2 regions of the Salicibibacter cibarius genome follow, and region 1 is predicted to be linked to the other one. Evidence: riboswitches for the same ligand, from Rfam matches in the RefSeq annotation. Region 1 holds a riboswitch; the other holds the start of a gene.
What was found. A riboswitch is a leader RNA that binds a small molecule or an ion and turns the genes downstream of it on or off. The one in region 1 is predicted to bind glycine.
Positions count from the first base shown of each region.

Region 2: it holds a riboswitch for glycine, as region 1 does, so the genes downstream of both, gcvT (glycine cleavage system aminomethyltransferase GcvT) here and glyA (serine hydroxymethyltransferase) in region 1, are expected to answer to the same signal.

Region 1 is NZ_CP054705.1:3,450,649-3,458,372, forward strand. Features, by position in the region: gene infC (translation initiation factor IF-3) at 1-257, opposite strand, end outside; gene HUG15_RS17485 (DUF6904 family protein) at 1,239-1,985, opposite strand; gene dsdA (D-serine ammonia-lyase) at 2,149-3,507, opposite strand; gene gcvH (glycine cleavage system protein GcvH) at 3,538-3,912, opposite strand; gene sdaAA (L-serine ammonia-lyase, iron-sulfur-dependent, subunit alpha) at 3,927-4,784, opposite strand; gene HUG15_RS17505 (serine dehydratase beta chain) at 4,803-5,324, opposite strand; gene glyA (serine hydroxymethyltransferase) at 5,338-6,594, opposite strand; glycine riboswitch at 6,660-6,734, opposite strand; glycine riboswitch at 6,738-6,845, opposite strand; gene lipA (lipoyl synthase) at 6,936-7,724, opposite strand, start outside.
Region 2 is NZ_CP054705.1:1,948,756-1,956,479, reverse strand. Features, by position in the region: gene gcvPA (aminomethyl-transferring glycine dehydrogenase subunit GcvPA) at 1-760, opposite strand, end outside; gene gcvT (glycine cleavage system aminomethyltransferase GcvT) at 794-1,891, opposite strand; glycine riboswitch at 2,045-2,139, opposite strand; gene HUG15_RS10235 (DEAD/DEAH box helicase) at 2,286-3,929, shown strand; gene HUG15_RS10230 (YqhG family protein) at 3,907-4,692, shown strand; gene HUG15_RS10225 (DUF2759 family protein) at 5,359-5,529, opposite strand; gene HUG15_RS10220 (MBL fold metallo-hydrolase) at 5,634-6,278, shown strand; gene HUG15_RS10215 (DUF2626 domain-containing protein) at 6,305-6,547, opposite strand; gene HUG15_RS10210 (YqzE family protein) at 6,659-6,847, opposite strand; gene comGG (competence type IV pilus minor pilin ComGG) at 6,949-7,323, opposite strand; gene HUG15_RS10200 (prepilin-type N-terminal cleavage/methylation domain-containing protein) at 7,302-7,724, opposite strand, start outside.

The DNA.
Region 1 (7,724 bases):
AGTCGCACTTCCTTCACATTGATGACTTTTTGTTTTTTACGTGCTTCACGCTCTTTTTTCTGTTGCTCAAAGCGATATTTCCCGTAGTCCATAACGCGACAGACCGGCGGTTTCGCATTCGGCGCGACGAGAACAAGATCAAGGTCCGCTTGCTCAGCACGATCCAATGCCTCTCGTTTCGATACAATCCCCACTTGGTCCCCATTCGCGTCGATGAGGCGAACCTCGCGGGCGCGAATCCCGTCATTAAGCTTCATATCCTTACGAATAAAGAGCCACCTCCACTAAATTTTTTAGAAAACTTGGCTTTTCGCCAAGCTTTTACGGCAAAAGCCTTAGCTGCACTTATGCAGGAAAGAAAGTTGATTTATACTTTCTTTCCTGCGAAAAATAACCCATAGAAATGTGCCGACAATTTCATTGCAACATGCACACAGCAAAGCTTTGCACACGTAAAAAAGTGAGCGCCGCTCTACACACGGCACCCACTTATCCAATCCGATTCATTCGATTGCTGACCAGTCAACAACCCGTAGGCGTCGATCAGGTGAGAAGCGGGCGCTTCTGCTTGTGTGCAACATGTTCAATTCTTTGTTTAGTTTACAACCCCAGCGCGGGAATGTCAAGAGCAGGGATTCGCAATGAGTCTAGTCAAAGTCTGAATATAAGCACTGGGAGACGCAAAAATATCTATTCCTTCCATTTTGGAGATCACATTCCACTTCCAAACCCTCTCGAAATAGCGCTCCCTTCGTTTGGTAAGGACAATTTGGCCGCAAGTAATCCCTCAAACGGAGGTCGAACTGCACTGAGAGGAATAAGTGAGGCAATGTAACTCCTCATACGGCGTCCGAGCTGCCCCGAGAGGAACAAGTGACGCAATGTAATTCCTCTAACGATGGTCGAGTTGCTCCGAAAGGTACAAGTGGAGCAATGTTTGGGGGATTACAAAGTGGAAAGACGAATCATTACCCGCGTAAACGATCGTGGGAATAAGCGACGATCTCAAAAATACATTAGAAAGAGATATTATTGCTCAAGTTCGCCTTGAATCATTAAGGGAACGCTGCCGACTCGCTTGATTCTACCTTTTCGGTCCACAGCGATCCGCTGAGGACTCGACTCGCTCGTTTTCCCCTTTTGCAATCCGCAGAACGACTCTCTGAGGACACTCAATGAAAAGCCGCCCAGCGGGTTTGTTAATCTCCGGCATGCCGCTGCACAATAAATGGGAACGTCTACCAATCTAAATCGTCCGGATAATCCAATGCCAACCTGATTTCACCAACATCACATTCATATTCTCTGGCCGCTCGTTTTACTTCACCTTCCACATCTCGATATTCTTGTCCATATTCCGCCAGTCTTTTCGCCATGATTGTGATGTTTTTCTTCCGTTTTTCCACATCCATGTCCATAAATCTGATATTCAACAAGTCCACATACTGAGTGGCATACGCGTCAAACCAGGTATAATCCTTAGCCATTAAGTTTATCGTGCGCCGAAACGCAGCGTCAGAAACATTCTCTTTTATACATTGAATAACGGCGGCTTGAAATCCTTTGACTTGGGCAATCGCGCCGTCCCACATCAATTTTTGATCCATCAGGTTAACGTGTTTTTTCGTTATTTTCTTGGCATACAGTCTGATGAAATCATTCAGCGCCATCGTGACAAACAAGACCTCCGGCCATAGAACATTGGCGCATAAATACACATTTTTATCAGAGGTGATCGTTGAAAAAAATTTCATCTTGTCCGCATCCATCCCGTTTTCAACAAAGGTAATATCGCGGGCTCCCAGAAGGGCATAGCGAATGTCATAGCAAACCCCAAGGACTCGAAGACGTGCTTCCTCGTAACGAATAAATTCGTCTTCTTCTCCGACCACGGTGTGCAATGCATCATATAAGGCCTCAAAATCAAAAAAATCACCGTGAATGGAGACGCCTGCATAATTTGGTGTTGATTTAACGTAGATCATAAAGTGTCTCTCATTTCTTTTGTTATTGATTCTGGCTTTAATTCACTTCATTATACCAAAAATACAGCATCTTTGGTCATGTTTAAGACGCCGAAAAGGACTTCTCACATTGTGAAAAGCCCTTCTAAATTTATCATTTTAATTTCGAACCGAGACCCCGCTTTCAAGATTCACCCAATAAGTTGTTTCCTTTTTGATAGATGCGCGCCCAATCTTCATTCGGAATAAGCGACCCGCCAGTTGCCCATGCCACATGGGTTGCTTCCTTCATCTTGGAGGATAAGCCGTGTTTTTCGATATAGGAAGGGTGTTTTGATAATTGTATCGGTCCTTGCAAACCGGAAGCGGCAGAGGGTTCCACTTTTAAACCTTCAGAGTGCATCAGTAAGGCAAGCATTTTAAACAGCTCATCGTCTTCGACGGTATACACGCCGCTAACGAGTTTCTCACTAATTGCCGTCGCAAAACTTGATGGTCTTCCGACGGCCAAGCCATCCGCTTCCGTTACATTGTCGATACCAAAATCCTGGACACTGACCTTTTCATGTTTTTCCGTCATTAGACCGATTAAGACGGAGGGAGAATGCGTAGGTTCAACAAAAAAACAATGAACGTTATCGCCAAATAATTGTTTGAGGCCAAAAGTCAATCCCCCCGGAGACCCTCCCACGCCACAAGGGAGATAAAGAAATAACGGATGATCGCTGTCCACACGGATGTTTAGATCGTCAAGTTGTGCCTTCAATTCGAACGCCGCGATACTGTAACCTAAAAACAAATCCCGGGAATTTTCATCGTCGACAAAGTATCCGTTCGGATTCTCGAGGGACAATTTCCGCCCCTCATTAATCGCCTTGCTGAAGTCGGCACTGTATTCATAAACGTTGGCTCCGCTTTCCTTTAACAAATCTTTCTTCCATTGTTTGGCATCCGCGGACATGTGAACAGAGACGTCAAAGCCGATCGCGGCACTGACGATCCCGATGCTAAGGCCCAAATTGCCGGTGGAACCCACATCAATGGCGTATTGATTAAAAAAACGCTTGAAAGCTGGAGAGGCAAATTTTTCGTAGCTTTCCTGCTGTGTGATCATCCCGTTGTCAATGGCCAATGTTTCCGCATATTTTAGGACTTCAAAAATCCCGCCGCGCGCCTTTATGGATCCGGCAATCGGCAATTCATTGTCGCATTTTAAATACAAAGTCCCTTCGATGTTTCTTTTATAATGATTTTCAAGTTGCGTTTGCACATTCGGAATGGGGCGCAAGGGAGATTCAATGTTCCCATCATTTTCACGCGTTTCCGGAAACATTTTTTCGATAAAGGGACGAAACCGCATCCACATGCCTGCTGCTTCTTTCATATCTGCCGCGCTTACGGAGCATCCGGAAGCAGAAGCGTCCGTCCATTTTTGTTTGTATGGGTTTTCCCACCATACTGGCCTTAACGCTGTGATGTCTTCAAGAAGGGGAAATGCTTTTGTCCAATTTTCCATTAGTTCGCCCAACACCCGATTCTTCATGGCCAAACCCTCCTCGATACTAAGAGCGACTTAGCCTTCTTCGGTAAAAGCATGATACTCCGCTTCATTCATTAGATCTTCAAGTTCATCACGGTCAGCCATTTTCACATCGACCAACCAGCCTTCATCTTCCGGGTTGGCATTGACTAACTCCGGTTCATCTTCCAATCTTTCATTTACGTTCACAACCGTTCCGGAAATCGGAACGTATATTTCCGAAACTGTTTTCACCGACTCAATGGTGCCGATGCTTTCGTTCGCGGCAACCTCTTCATCGACTTCCGGAATTTCCACAAAAACAATATCTCCAAGTTCCTGCTGCGCGTAATCCGATATTCCGATACGCACAATGCCTTCTTCTAACGTTTCTACCCATTCATGTTCTTTGCTATACAATTTACTCATCATAGGTACTCCTTTTAGCTATATAATTTACGTTTGATACCTTCACCTGTTGGTGTAGTTGCAAGCCCCCCAAGGGATGTTTCCCGTAAGGTTCGAGGCATTTCGCTCCCGACCCGATACATCGTTTCGATCACCTCATCACACGGGATGCGACTTTCAATGCCCGCGAGCGCCATATCCGCGGAAGAAAATGCGATCGATGTGCCGATGACGTTCCGTTTAATGCATGGCACTTCCACCAAACCGCCAACCGGATCACACACGAGCCCAAGCAAGGATTTCATCGCCATCGCGGTCCCGTGTACGGCTTGCCTAGGCGTTCCCCCTTTTAATTCCACGATTACACCTGCAGCCATTGCTGTTGCAGATCCGACTTCTGCCTGACACCCACCTGCAGCACCTGAAATAAATGAACGATTGGCGATAATATAGCCAAGGGCACTGGCAGTAAACAGTCCATTCGTTAGCGCATCAAGGGAATAATTATCGTTGTCGCGAAGGGAAAACAAGATCCCCGGGAGCACGCCCGCTGAACCTGCCGTCGGGGTCGCAACAATAACGCCCATTCTGGCATTGCATTCAGACGTTGCCATCGCGTAACGCATGGCCCCGGTAATGAGTGAGCCGGAGAGTGTGTCCCCGCGGTCTATATATTCCCCCATTTTCAACGCATCTCCGCCTGATATGCCGCTTGGGGCAGGGGAGCCGTCCGATTTCCCGGCTTCGACGGCCTCTTGCATTTTTATTAAACGATCTTTCATTTTATGGAAAATATCCTCACGCGTCATTTCCGCCTTTTCGCTTTCCTTGCCGATCATCGCATCAGCAATGCTTACGTTTTTCGCCTCACAGTGTGAAAGCAAACTTTCCATTGAATCAAATGGCACACGTTACACCTCCCGTTTATCATTGGTGAGCATATATAAAGGCAAGCGATTGCATATGGAACGAAAGTCGTCATCTGTACTTAAACGAATCGTCGTTTCCGCATCATTAATGAGAAAGATATGCGACAAACCGCCGCCAAGGGAAACGCCACCCACTTTTACGTGCCGATATCCAGCCTCGGCAACGATGATTGTCGTATTCGGATGATCGTAATAAGGGCATTGATCCTTTTCGAGCAAAAATGAGTAATCGATGTTTTCATCACTTGCGATAGCCAAGGCGTCTTTAATCCGGGTATCCTCTGGCCCCATCCCGAGCAAACCGCCAAGCAGCGCTTTGTCGGTGCCGTGGCCCTGATACGTTTGCGCAAACGAATCATACAAGGTAATGCGGGCCTTTTCAGGTTTGCAGCGGCCGAGGAGTTCGTACGTAAACCGGCCAATGGAAGCCGCTCCCGCAGTATGAGAACTGGACGGCCCCACCATTACGGGGCCGATAATATCAAAACAGCTTTGAAATTCCATCTCTACACTCCTCTCAAGTAACACGTGCTTCTTGTTGGAAAAGAGGAAAGGCTTTGCAAATGTCATTCGTCTTGTTTTTCGCCTGTTCCAGGACATCGGAATTGCCGTTACTTCCCAGGACATCGGCAATAATTTCGCCAATGTTAATCATTTCTTGTTTTCCCATCCCCCGTGTTGTAAGCGCTGCTGTGCCAATTCTAATCCCGCTCGTCACAAACGGTCCCTCCGGATCAAACGGAATCGTATTTTTATTAGCCGTAATGCCGGCTTTTTCCAGCAATTGCTCTGCCTCTTTTCCGGTAAGGTTCCATGGACGGACATCGACGAGCAATAAATGGTTATCGGTTCCGCCTGAAACGAGGGCAGCGCCTTTCTCTTTTAACGTCTCTCCGAGTGTGACTGCGTTTTCCACAATCCGATTGGCATACGTTTTGAATGACGGCTGGAGGGACTCTTTAAAGGAAACGGCTTTTGCGGCAATCACATGCATTAATGGCCCGCCTTGCAGGCCGGGGAAAACAGCCTTGTTAATTCCTTTTGCCATCTCTTTGTCATTCGTTAAAACAAACCCTCCGCGAGGCCCTCTTAATGTTTTATGTGTCGTACTCGTTACAACGTCCGCATAAGGCACCGGCGATGGGTGAACGCCGGCTGCAACAAGTCCGGCAATATGCGCCATATCGACAATCAGTTTTGCATCAACCTTATCGGCAATTTCTTTAAATTTTGCGAAGTCAATGACCCGCGGATAAGCACTCGCACCGGCGATAATGAGTTTCGGTTTTTCTTTTTTTGCCTGATCTTCCAATTGATCGTAATCAATCAAGTGATCGTCTTCCCTTACGCCATAAGAAACAACATCAAACCACTTGCCGGAAATGCTGACAGGACTGCCGTGCGTCAAATGCCCCCCATGGGATAAATCCATCCCCATTACCTTATCCCCGGGTGTTAACTGTGAGTAATAAACAGCCAGGTTGGCGGAGGCTCCGGAATGAGGTTGCACATTCGCATAATCGGCTTGATACAGTTCTTTCAATCGTTCGATCGCCACATTCTCGACAGTATCCATGTTTTCACATCCGCCGTAATACCTTCTCCCCGGATAGCCTTCCGCATATTTGTTCGTCATCACCGATCCCATAGCTTCCAAGACATCTTCGCTCACAAAATTTTCTGACGCTATTAGCTCAAGTGTGTCATGCTGTCTGTCCCGCTCTCCCTCAATTGCCGAAAAAATAGTTGCATCGTTTTCTTTTAAACTCATCAAAATCCCTCCATTTAAAATTATTTTTGGGCAAATAAAAAAGGACAGAAAAAGGCATACACCCTTTTCTCTGTCCTTGTACCTGAGAGTTCAACTCCCGTTTAAGGAGCCTACCCCTTTGGTGGCTTTAGCGCTCTCCAGAGTTGCGTCCCATTGTAGTCATTTTACCTGAGAGATTCATTCACAAGGATTTTTTATGTGAATATTGCCCCTTCGGTGCCGACGCCTAAGTCGGTCTCTCCCACAATGTTCATTCGCAAATTTCATTCAATTTGTTATTATCATAGCAAAGCAAACACCTTAATGCAACACTATTTTGAAATTATTTATACATTTATCCCCACTCACACAAAAGCCTCACTGCCTTGGTATTTCGCGGCTTCTTGCCATACTTGTGCTTTGTTGACCTGCTCATCGGCGTGATAAGAAGAACGAACGAGAGGCCCTGCCTCGCAATGACGGAACCCTTTCTGCATGGCAATTTCTTTGAAACGCGCAAACTCTTCGGGTGTGTAATATTTTTGCACATCCAAATGTTTTTTCGTCGGCTGCAAATATTGCCCGATCGTCATAATATCCACATCGTGGGCACGCAAATCATCCATGACTTCTTCGATTTCTTCGGGCGTTTCCCCAAGGCCGATCATGAGGCTTGATTTCGTCGGAATGTCGGGATGCAACTCCTTGGAATAGCGAAGAAACTCCAGGGAACGATCATACGTCGCGCGTGCGCGAACTTTTTTCGTTAAGCGCCGGACCGTTTCAATATTGTGGTTCAATATATTCGGGCGCGCCTCCATAAGCGTTTGTAAATTGTCATGCAGCCCCATCATATCCGAAGGCAATACTTCAATCGTCGTAAGCGGATTGCGGCGGCGGACGGCGCGAACCGTTTCTGCATACACCCTTGAGCCCCCGTCTTTAAGGTCATCGCGGGCAACAGCCGTAATGACGACGTGTTTTAATCCCATTTGTTCCACCGACTCGGCGACTCGTTCCGGCTCGCCCCAATCAAGTTCATTTGGCAGCCCCGTTTTCACCGCGCAAAATCGGCACCCGCGCGTACACACATCCCCAAGAATCATAAATGTGGCTGTTTTCCTTACGGCCCAGCATTCATGAATGTTTGGACA
Region 2 (7,724 bases), 1.5 Mb from region 1:
TAAGGGCGCCGAGCGCAAGCGGGTTGCTTTTTACAATAAGCAACGCATCTACGGCATCTGCCGCTTCACGAAGCGCTTTCAGATCTTCGATCGTTCCGTAAAAGTTCGGGTACTCTATGACGACCGCGGCAACATCATCATTAAGCATCTCTTTTAACATTTGGACATCTGTTTTCCCTGCCTTGCTTGGGATCGTGTTCAATGTAAGCCTCGGACCGTTCACAAACGTTTGCACTACGTCTCTTGCTTCCGGATGTACGGTTTCGGAGATCAATATCGTCTGCTTTTTCATTCTCTTCTGTGTAGCGGCCATCAATGCGCCTTCAGCGAGAGCGGTGTGGCCGTCGTACATCGAGGAATTCGCAATTTCCATGCCGGTGAGGGTTGCAATCATACTTTGAAATTCAAAAATCGCTTGCAACTCTCCTTGCGAAATTTCAGGTTGATATGGCGTATAGGCCGTGTAAAATTCGGACCGTGAAATGACTGCATCCACCGTTGACGGGATATGATGGTCATATACACCGGCACCGAGAAAGGATGGGTAATCTTTCACCGCTTCATTTTTGGATCCTAACGATTGAAAGTACTCGACGAGTGATTGCTCGGGCAAAGCTTTCCGTATGTTCAAGTCCGATTGGGAACGAACGTTTTCCGGGATATCGGAAAATAACTCGGCAACGTCACCCGCCCCCACGGTCTCCAACATTTCCCGGCGGTCATTTTCTGTCATCGGTAAATAGCGATGGGTTTTTTCCATCTTGAATCCCTCCAATTGTCTTTTTATAACACCTTATCGAGAATAGAACGGCGTCGGTACAACTTTGGCCTTTAGTTTCCGTTTTCGGACACCTACGATGATTTCGGTGTCATTGGAAGCATAATCCGTATTCACGATTGCAAGACCGAGATTTTTTCCGAGCGTCGGGGACTGCGTTCCTGACGTAACATGTCCGATTTCATTGCCGTCGTCATCAAAAACGGGATAACCCGTGCGCGGAATCCCTTTGTCCAGCATCTCAATGCCGACAATTTTTCGAGCCGTTCCATGTTCTTTTTCTGCTGCCAGCACTTTTTTTCCAATAAAATCGGCGTCTTTTTTCACTTTCACCGCAAAGCCGAGTTTTGCTTCCAAAGGACTGATCGTCTCCGTAAGTTCTTGGCCATACAACGGCAAGCGAGCCTCAAAACGCAGCGTATCCCTCGCGCCTAGCCCACAAGGTTTAATGCCGGCGCTTTCTCCGGCGGCAAGTAATGCATCCCAAACGGCAACCGCGTCTTCCGTACGGCAGTAGATTTCATACCCGTCTTCTCCGGTGTAACCGCTACGGGAAACGATCGCGTTTCGGCCGTCGACCGCTACGTCCGCCTGAAAGCGAAACGTGCCGATCGCCCCCACATCTTCATCTGTTAATGATTGCAATACCTCAACCGCTTTCGGGCCTTGCAATGCAAGCAACGCGTAATCATCGGAAACATCCGTCACCGTCGTACCCGCTTGTGCGTGCTGCTTGAGCCAAGCGATATCTGTTTCACGGTTGGCGGCATTCGGGATGACCATGTATGTTTCCGGTGCCATTTGATAGACGAGAAAATCGTCCACTATTCCGCCATTTTCATTGCACATCAATGAATACTGGGCTTTGCCCACTTCCAATTTGGAAGCATCGTTCGTCAAAATTGTTTGTACGGTATCGAGTGCAGTTTCCCCTTCAATCAACGCCTCACCCATATGGGAAACATCAAAAAGGCCAACCGCCTCCCGCACCGCATGATGTTCCGCTTTAATGGAATCATATTGGACGGGCATTTCAAAACCTCCGAAAGGAACCATCTTCGCCCCCAACGCCACATGCCTATCATAAAGAATAGTACGCCGCTTTTCTGCCAAGTCAATCTCCTCCTTTATTTATTTACTAAAAAAAGACAGAACTCTCCAACGTTTATCGTTGAAAAGCTCTGTCGGTCTACCAGAAAGTTTCTTTTTTGCTGATAAGCAAAAATTGTCTTCGTTGGTGGCCGCGAGGGGCGCTCTCCAGAGTCGCGTCAAACAGAAGTACATGTGCCTGAGAGATTCACCATTCCGGTTTGCTCCTTCGGCGCCGTTCCGGGAAGAACGATCTCTCCCTCTGTTATCATCCGCTTATGCCAATGTATAAAACCGCTTAACATTCACACACTAACGTAGTTAGGAAAACTGTTACACCCAGTGTAGCACGTCATTTAACCATTGCCAATCTTTTTTATACTTTTAAATAAAAATAAAGGTTAAAAAAGGAGGAATTATGTACATAGATATCCATTTCTCCACCGACTGGGAGAACAAATTTAAACAAGCGTTGGATCATGAAGGGCCTTGGTCTTCGTGGGAGATGTATCAACTTGCATATGAAGCGCAAACACGCATTGCGGTCCCATCGTTCGACGGACTCGTCGCCCCTACGCATTTGCCGGAACTTTCCCTGTACGATCATCAATTTGAAACGGCAAGACGTGTCGTTGAAGATATGAATGGGAAAGCCATCCTCGCTGACGAAGTAGGGCTCGGGAAGACGATTGAAGCCGGACTTGTTTTAAAAGAATACATGATCCGTGGACTCGTCAAAAAGGCACTTATCCTGTCTCCGGCATCGCTCGTGAATCAATGGACGCAAGAGCTGAATGAAAAATTTTATATTCCCGCTGTCCCCCAACGAAAAACGTATGTATGGGACGGGTGCGATGTCGTCGTCGCATCGATGGACACAGCTAAACATTCTCCCCATCGGGAAATCGTCCTTGAACAACCTTATGACATGATCATTATTGATGAGGCCCATCGGCTGAAAAATGCCAACACGAAAAACTATGCATTTATCAAGGCTTTAAAAAAACGCTTTTGTTTACTCTGTACAGCCACCCCTGTGCAAAATCGGATCGAAGAACTTTTTCACCTCGTTTCGATTTTAAAACCTGGCCATCTCGGCGACGAAAAAAGCTTTAAAGCTAAATACAAACACGACGCCAAAGCAACCGAAGACATTCAGAAACTCGTGCAAAACGTCATGGTCCGCAATCGCCGTGACAATACGAACGTGTCCTGGACAAATCGACACGTTGAAAATGTAAACGTGGAAATGTCGAAAGAAGAGCGTGCCATGTATGATGCCGTGTGCGACTTAAAACAAACGGTACAAGAACTCCACGGTTTTTCATTAACGACGTTACAAAGGGAAGCTTGCTCCAGTAAAGAAGCCTTGGGGGTAACGATTTCAAATATGATGAAAAACGGGATGCTAAGCGAAGCGCAAGCCACTCCCGTTGTAAACGCTATGCATGAGATTCAAACAAATGCAAAAGCAGAACAAGTGTTGAAACAACTCCGGGCCTCTTCGGAAAAGACGATTATTTTTACGGAATACCGGGCAACCCAGCTCTATTTGCAATGGTTTCTTGCCCAGCATAAAATAAAATCCGTGCCGTTTAGAGGCGGATTTAAACGCAGCAAAAAAGACTGGATGCGCATGCTGTTTCGTGACCACGTGCCGGTCATGATCGCCACCGAAGCCGGCGGCGAAGGGTTAAACTTGCAGTTTTGCCACCATATGATCAATTATGACCTTCCCTGGAATCCGATGCGCGTGGAACAACGCATCGGAAGGATTCATCGCCTTGGCCAAGAGAATGATGTGCACATTACGAACTACGCGATTGAGAATACGGTAGAAGCACGCATCCTTAATCTCCTTTATGAAAAAATCAACATGTTCGAAGGCGTCATCGGACGTTTGGACGACATTCTGGAACGCTATTCCGGCCAGGAATTGGAGAGATACGTAGAGGATGCCCTGGATTCCGGTACGGAAGGGGAGGCACGGCTCAAACTTCATCATTTAACCGAGCTCATGAATCAGGAGGGAGACCAACATGGAACAGGCAGAAGTTCATAACTATCTTCGCCGTTTTTTTCTAGCCGGAGGAGCGGAACTATTACAAAGCACACCATCCACACTGGACGTTCAACTCAATAAAACGCTCGATCTCGAGCTCATGAACCGTCCTTTTTACTGGCATTATTTAGAAAAAACCAGCGGAGAACCGAAACCGCTGAAATTGAACTTGTCCACGGATATACGAGCCGATACACCTTCTGCAGAAAAGGTGCATTTCGGCTCCCCCCGTCTTCATCAAATTTTTTCTTCCGCAGCTGACAAAGGCGCGGTCACACGGCTTTATGAAAACCATCATGAAAAAAAACAAACAGCTTTATACCCCTGGCTCGGTTTAAACGTGCGCATTTCCTACACTTGCCACCGCAGACGCGATATCATCCGCAGCTTTGGCATTCAATTAATTAGCGGGGAAACAATTGACCTTTTCATGAAACGACTGGCGCCACTCCCGCTCGTTTCCGCGATCCCCGATTATACGTTTACAATGGCCCATTTGATTCAACCGATGAGCGCCGTACAAAGAATCAAAAAATACCTTCTTAACGATATTCGCAACCAAAAACACGCGTGGGCAAGTGAAGCCACCAATCGAATGGAAGATGATTTAGCCTTGCTTGACCGCTTTTATGAAACGCCCGATAAAGAAAACGATGATGCATACAGCTTGGAAAAAGAAGCGATCCGGCAACAATATCAACCGGCGATCGAACTAACCTTTATTAACGGAGGGATCTTTTATTTGCGAAAGGATTCATACTAGTGCAGCCTGTCGGAAATAAGCGATCACACCGACGACCGGAAGTCTGGATTAGGGCTTCAAACTGGGGTTAGTGTGGATTAAACCTTCACAGCCCGAGTTAAGGTATCAAAGGCTATCGTCAATGACCGAATGGTTTCTTGCGAAGCAGGACTCCCCGGTCTCCATGAAACGGTTCATGGAGACCGAGAACGAAAGCCAATTGCTCGTTCGGCCGCCATGAGGCAGCTATGCCGACCGAATTCTTTCGATACAAGCCTTTTCGGTCATCATGAAGCGGCTATGACGCCCGAACTCTCTCGATTCAGGCCATTACGGTCGTCATAAAACGGTTATGGCGACCGAACACAAGAATCGACCGCTTTTTCGGTCGCCATGACGCGGTAAATTGTCCGTTAGGGAGCCAAAAGCGTTGACGCCCGAACTTCTTCCAACTGTCCCCCATGATCGGGTAATCAAGCCACCTTACACTAGATTAGAGGTTGGAAGTTAGAAGTGAGAAAAACCCTCTCCGTCCAGCCTTTAACTTCTAACTCTCCAATCTTTAGAAAACTTGGCGCCAAGCTTTTATAGCGAAAAGCCTTAGTTGCACTTATGCAGGAAAGAAAGTCGATTTATACTTTCTTTCCTGCGTAGAAAAAAACACCCGTCATTGCGACGAGTGTTCTTCTACATTTCCGGTGCTCCACTTACAAACAAAGTCATTAAACCAAAAAAACCAAAGACAAGAATGCTGAGTGCCGAAAACCCGACCCCGACAAAGTTCCTTCGCTTTAACTCACGGAAAAAAGCAAAAACCGAAAGAATTGCCACTGCCGTAACGATTGATCCAACTGCCATATCCATTCTCTCCTTTTCGTATCATTGATTTCCTTGCGTTTCTTTCATTTTCCTTGATTTCATGTACAATGGTTTATAGATTCAAGAAGGAGTTGATTTTCATGATGAATTGGAAGCAAGCCCCGTTGGGACCTGTACAAACCAACGCCTTTGTTCTTTACAATGAAGACGGGGAAGCGATTATCTTTGATCCGGGCGGGGACAGTGAACCTTTTGAAGCTGCCTTGAAAAAAGAAAATCTCAAACCTCTTGCCATTCTTTTAACCCATGCACATTTTGATCACATCGGTGCCGTTGACCATATCCGCGACGTGTTCAACATCCCTGTTTACCTTCACGAACGTGAAGCGCACTGGTTGCAAGATCCCACGAAGAATCTTTCGGTCAACATGAGTCCCGAAGGTGTAACCGCCCGACCTGCCGAGCATTTGATCAATGGCGAGCAAAGCCTAGCCATAGGTCCTTTTGCTTTTCGGGTATTGGAAACCCCGGGGCATTCACCGGGAAGTGTCTCGTACTATCACGAACCTACCGACACGGTTTTCTCCGGCGACGTCCTCTTTCAAAGCGGCATCGGACGCACCGATCTCCCCGACGCCGATGAAGCTACCCTTCTCAACAGCATCCACCAAAAACTTTTGGAACTCCCGGAAGATACAAGCGTTGCCTGCGGTCACGGACCGGTTACAACGATTTCAGCTGAGATGGACGGTAACCCGTTCCTTAATGGGTTGGGAGAAGGCGGTTAAAGAAGCCGCCTTTTATGGTCGTTGCCTTAATGGCCGAGAGCCGGTTCCATGAGAAAAATCGTATAGTAAGAGAAGCCAACCATAAATAAAGTTAAGTAAGCACCGAATATGTATAAATACGTGCGTTCGGAAAGCCCCATAAAACCAAGTCCTACAAATGCAGCCGTATTAGCAAAGAATAACAGGGACACTTCATACATTTCTCCCACAAAAAATAATACGGCGAAGACCCCTGTCCAAAAAGCCATCACACGGTACATGCGACTCATCTTATTTTCCTCCTCCACTTCTCGTCATGTTACTGTTCTTATTATATATGAGGGATGGATCAATTGTAAATTACTTTCTCCTCTTTCACGTGACAAAACGACAAATATTTGTCACCGTGATCGGCGCATGCTGATTTTTATCGCGGTGGGAATTGCCCCGAATACAGTGAACAGGCGAGATTTTTGTTTTTTCTTTAGCTTCCGCCGTTGTTTCCTGCTCATCTCTTTTGGCGTTGCAAATCGATCAAGCCTGCGTAAAAAGGATTCAACGAGGTATTTAAAATAAGGGTTTGGATTCATGAGGCGGTGGTCCTCCTTCCATTTGTTATTTAGCCTTCCCGTTTATTTCTTATTTTATCCGGAAAACAAGCGCTGACCTTGTGATCAGCGCCGTCATTTATTCAATCACTGAATTTGTCTTCATTTTCAGGATCGGCTTTTTTTACGTAATAGTAGTGGTGCACATTTCCGCCTCCGTCGACTTCCGCATTCAATGTCACCACTTCATAATCGCTTCCGTTCGCCGGGGACAAGCGATAATAAACGGTACCCTCTTCAAACTCCCAAAAGCCATTGTCCGACGTGCGATCGTCTTTATACGCTTCCCACCACTTCTCCTCACCTTTATCCAACAACAGATTTGCAACCATAAACATTCGCTGCGCCTCCAAACCTTCCCGTTCGAACGTGAGCAGCACGGCTTGGTGACCGACCATGCCTGCCAGTACGAGACATAGAACGAGAACCAACGGCATTATAGCTCCCTTTTGATCCAAATATCTTCCTCCTCAGGTGCTTTGGTCGGACGCAACCGCTTCTTATATTGTTTCTCATTCGCATCGACGGTGATCATCACCCCGTCCGATACGAGTTGGGCATGAAAACCATCGATATTTTGCAAAACCGAATGGCCGCCGCTTTTTCCGCTTCTGATCAAATTGCCTCCGCTTCTTCTATAGCCACGTTCTACACCGTCAATATCCGTGATAATCAACCTATTTTGTTCCACTGCATAGTCACGCGCATATTTCGCTTCTTTTGAAATTTCTTGAAACCAAGTCTGGATTTCCTGATCATTGCGGGACAAGTCTGAACCCGGGGAAGTGACCGTTTGTAAAAAAATAGGGACAACCGCGATCACAGCGAAGAACATAAACATGGCAATGACCATTTCCAA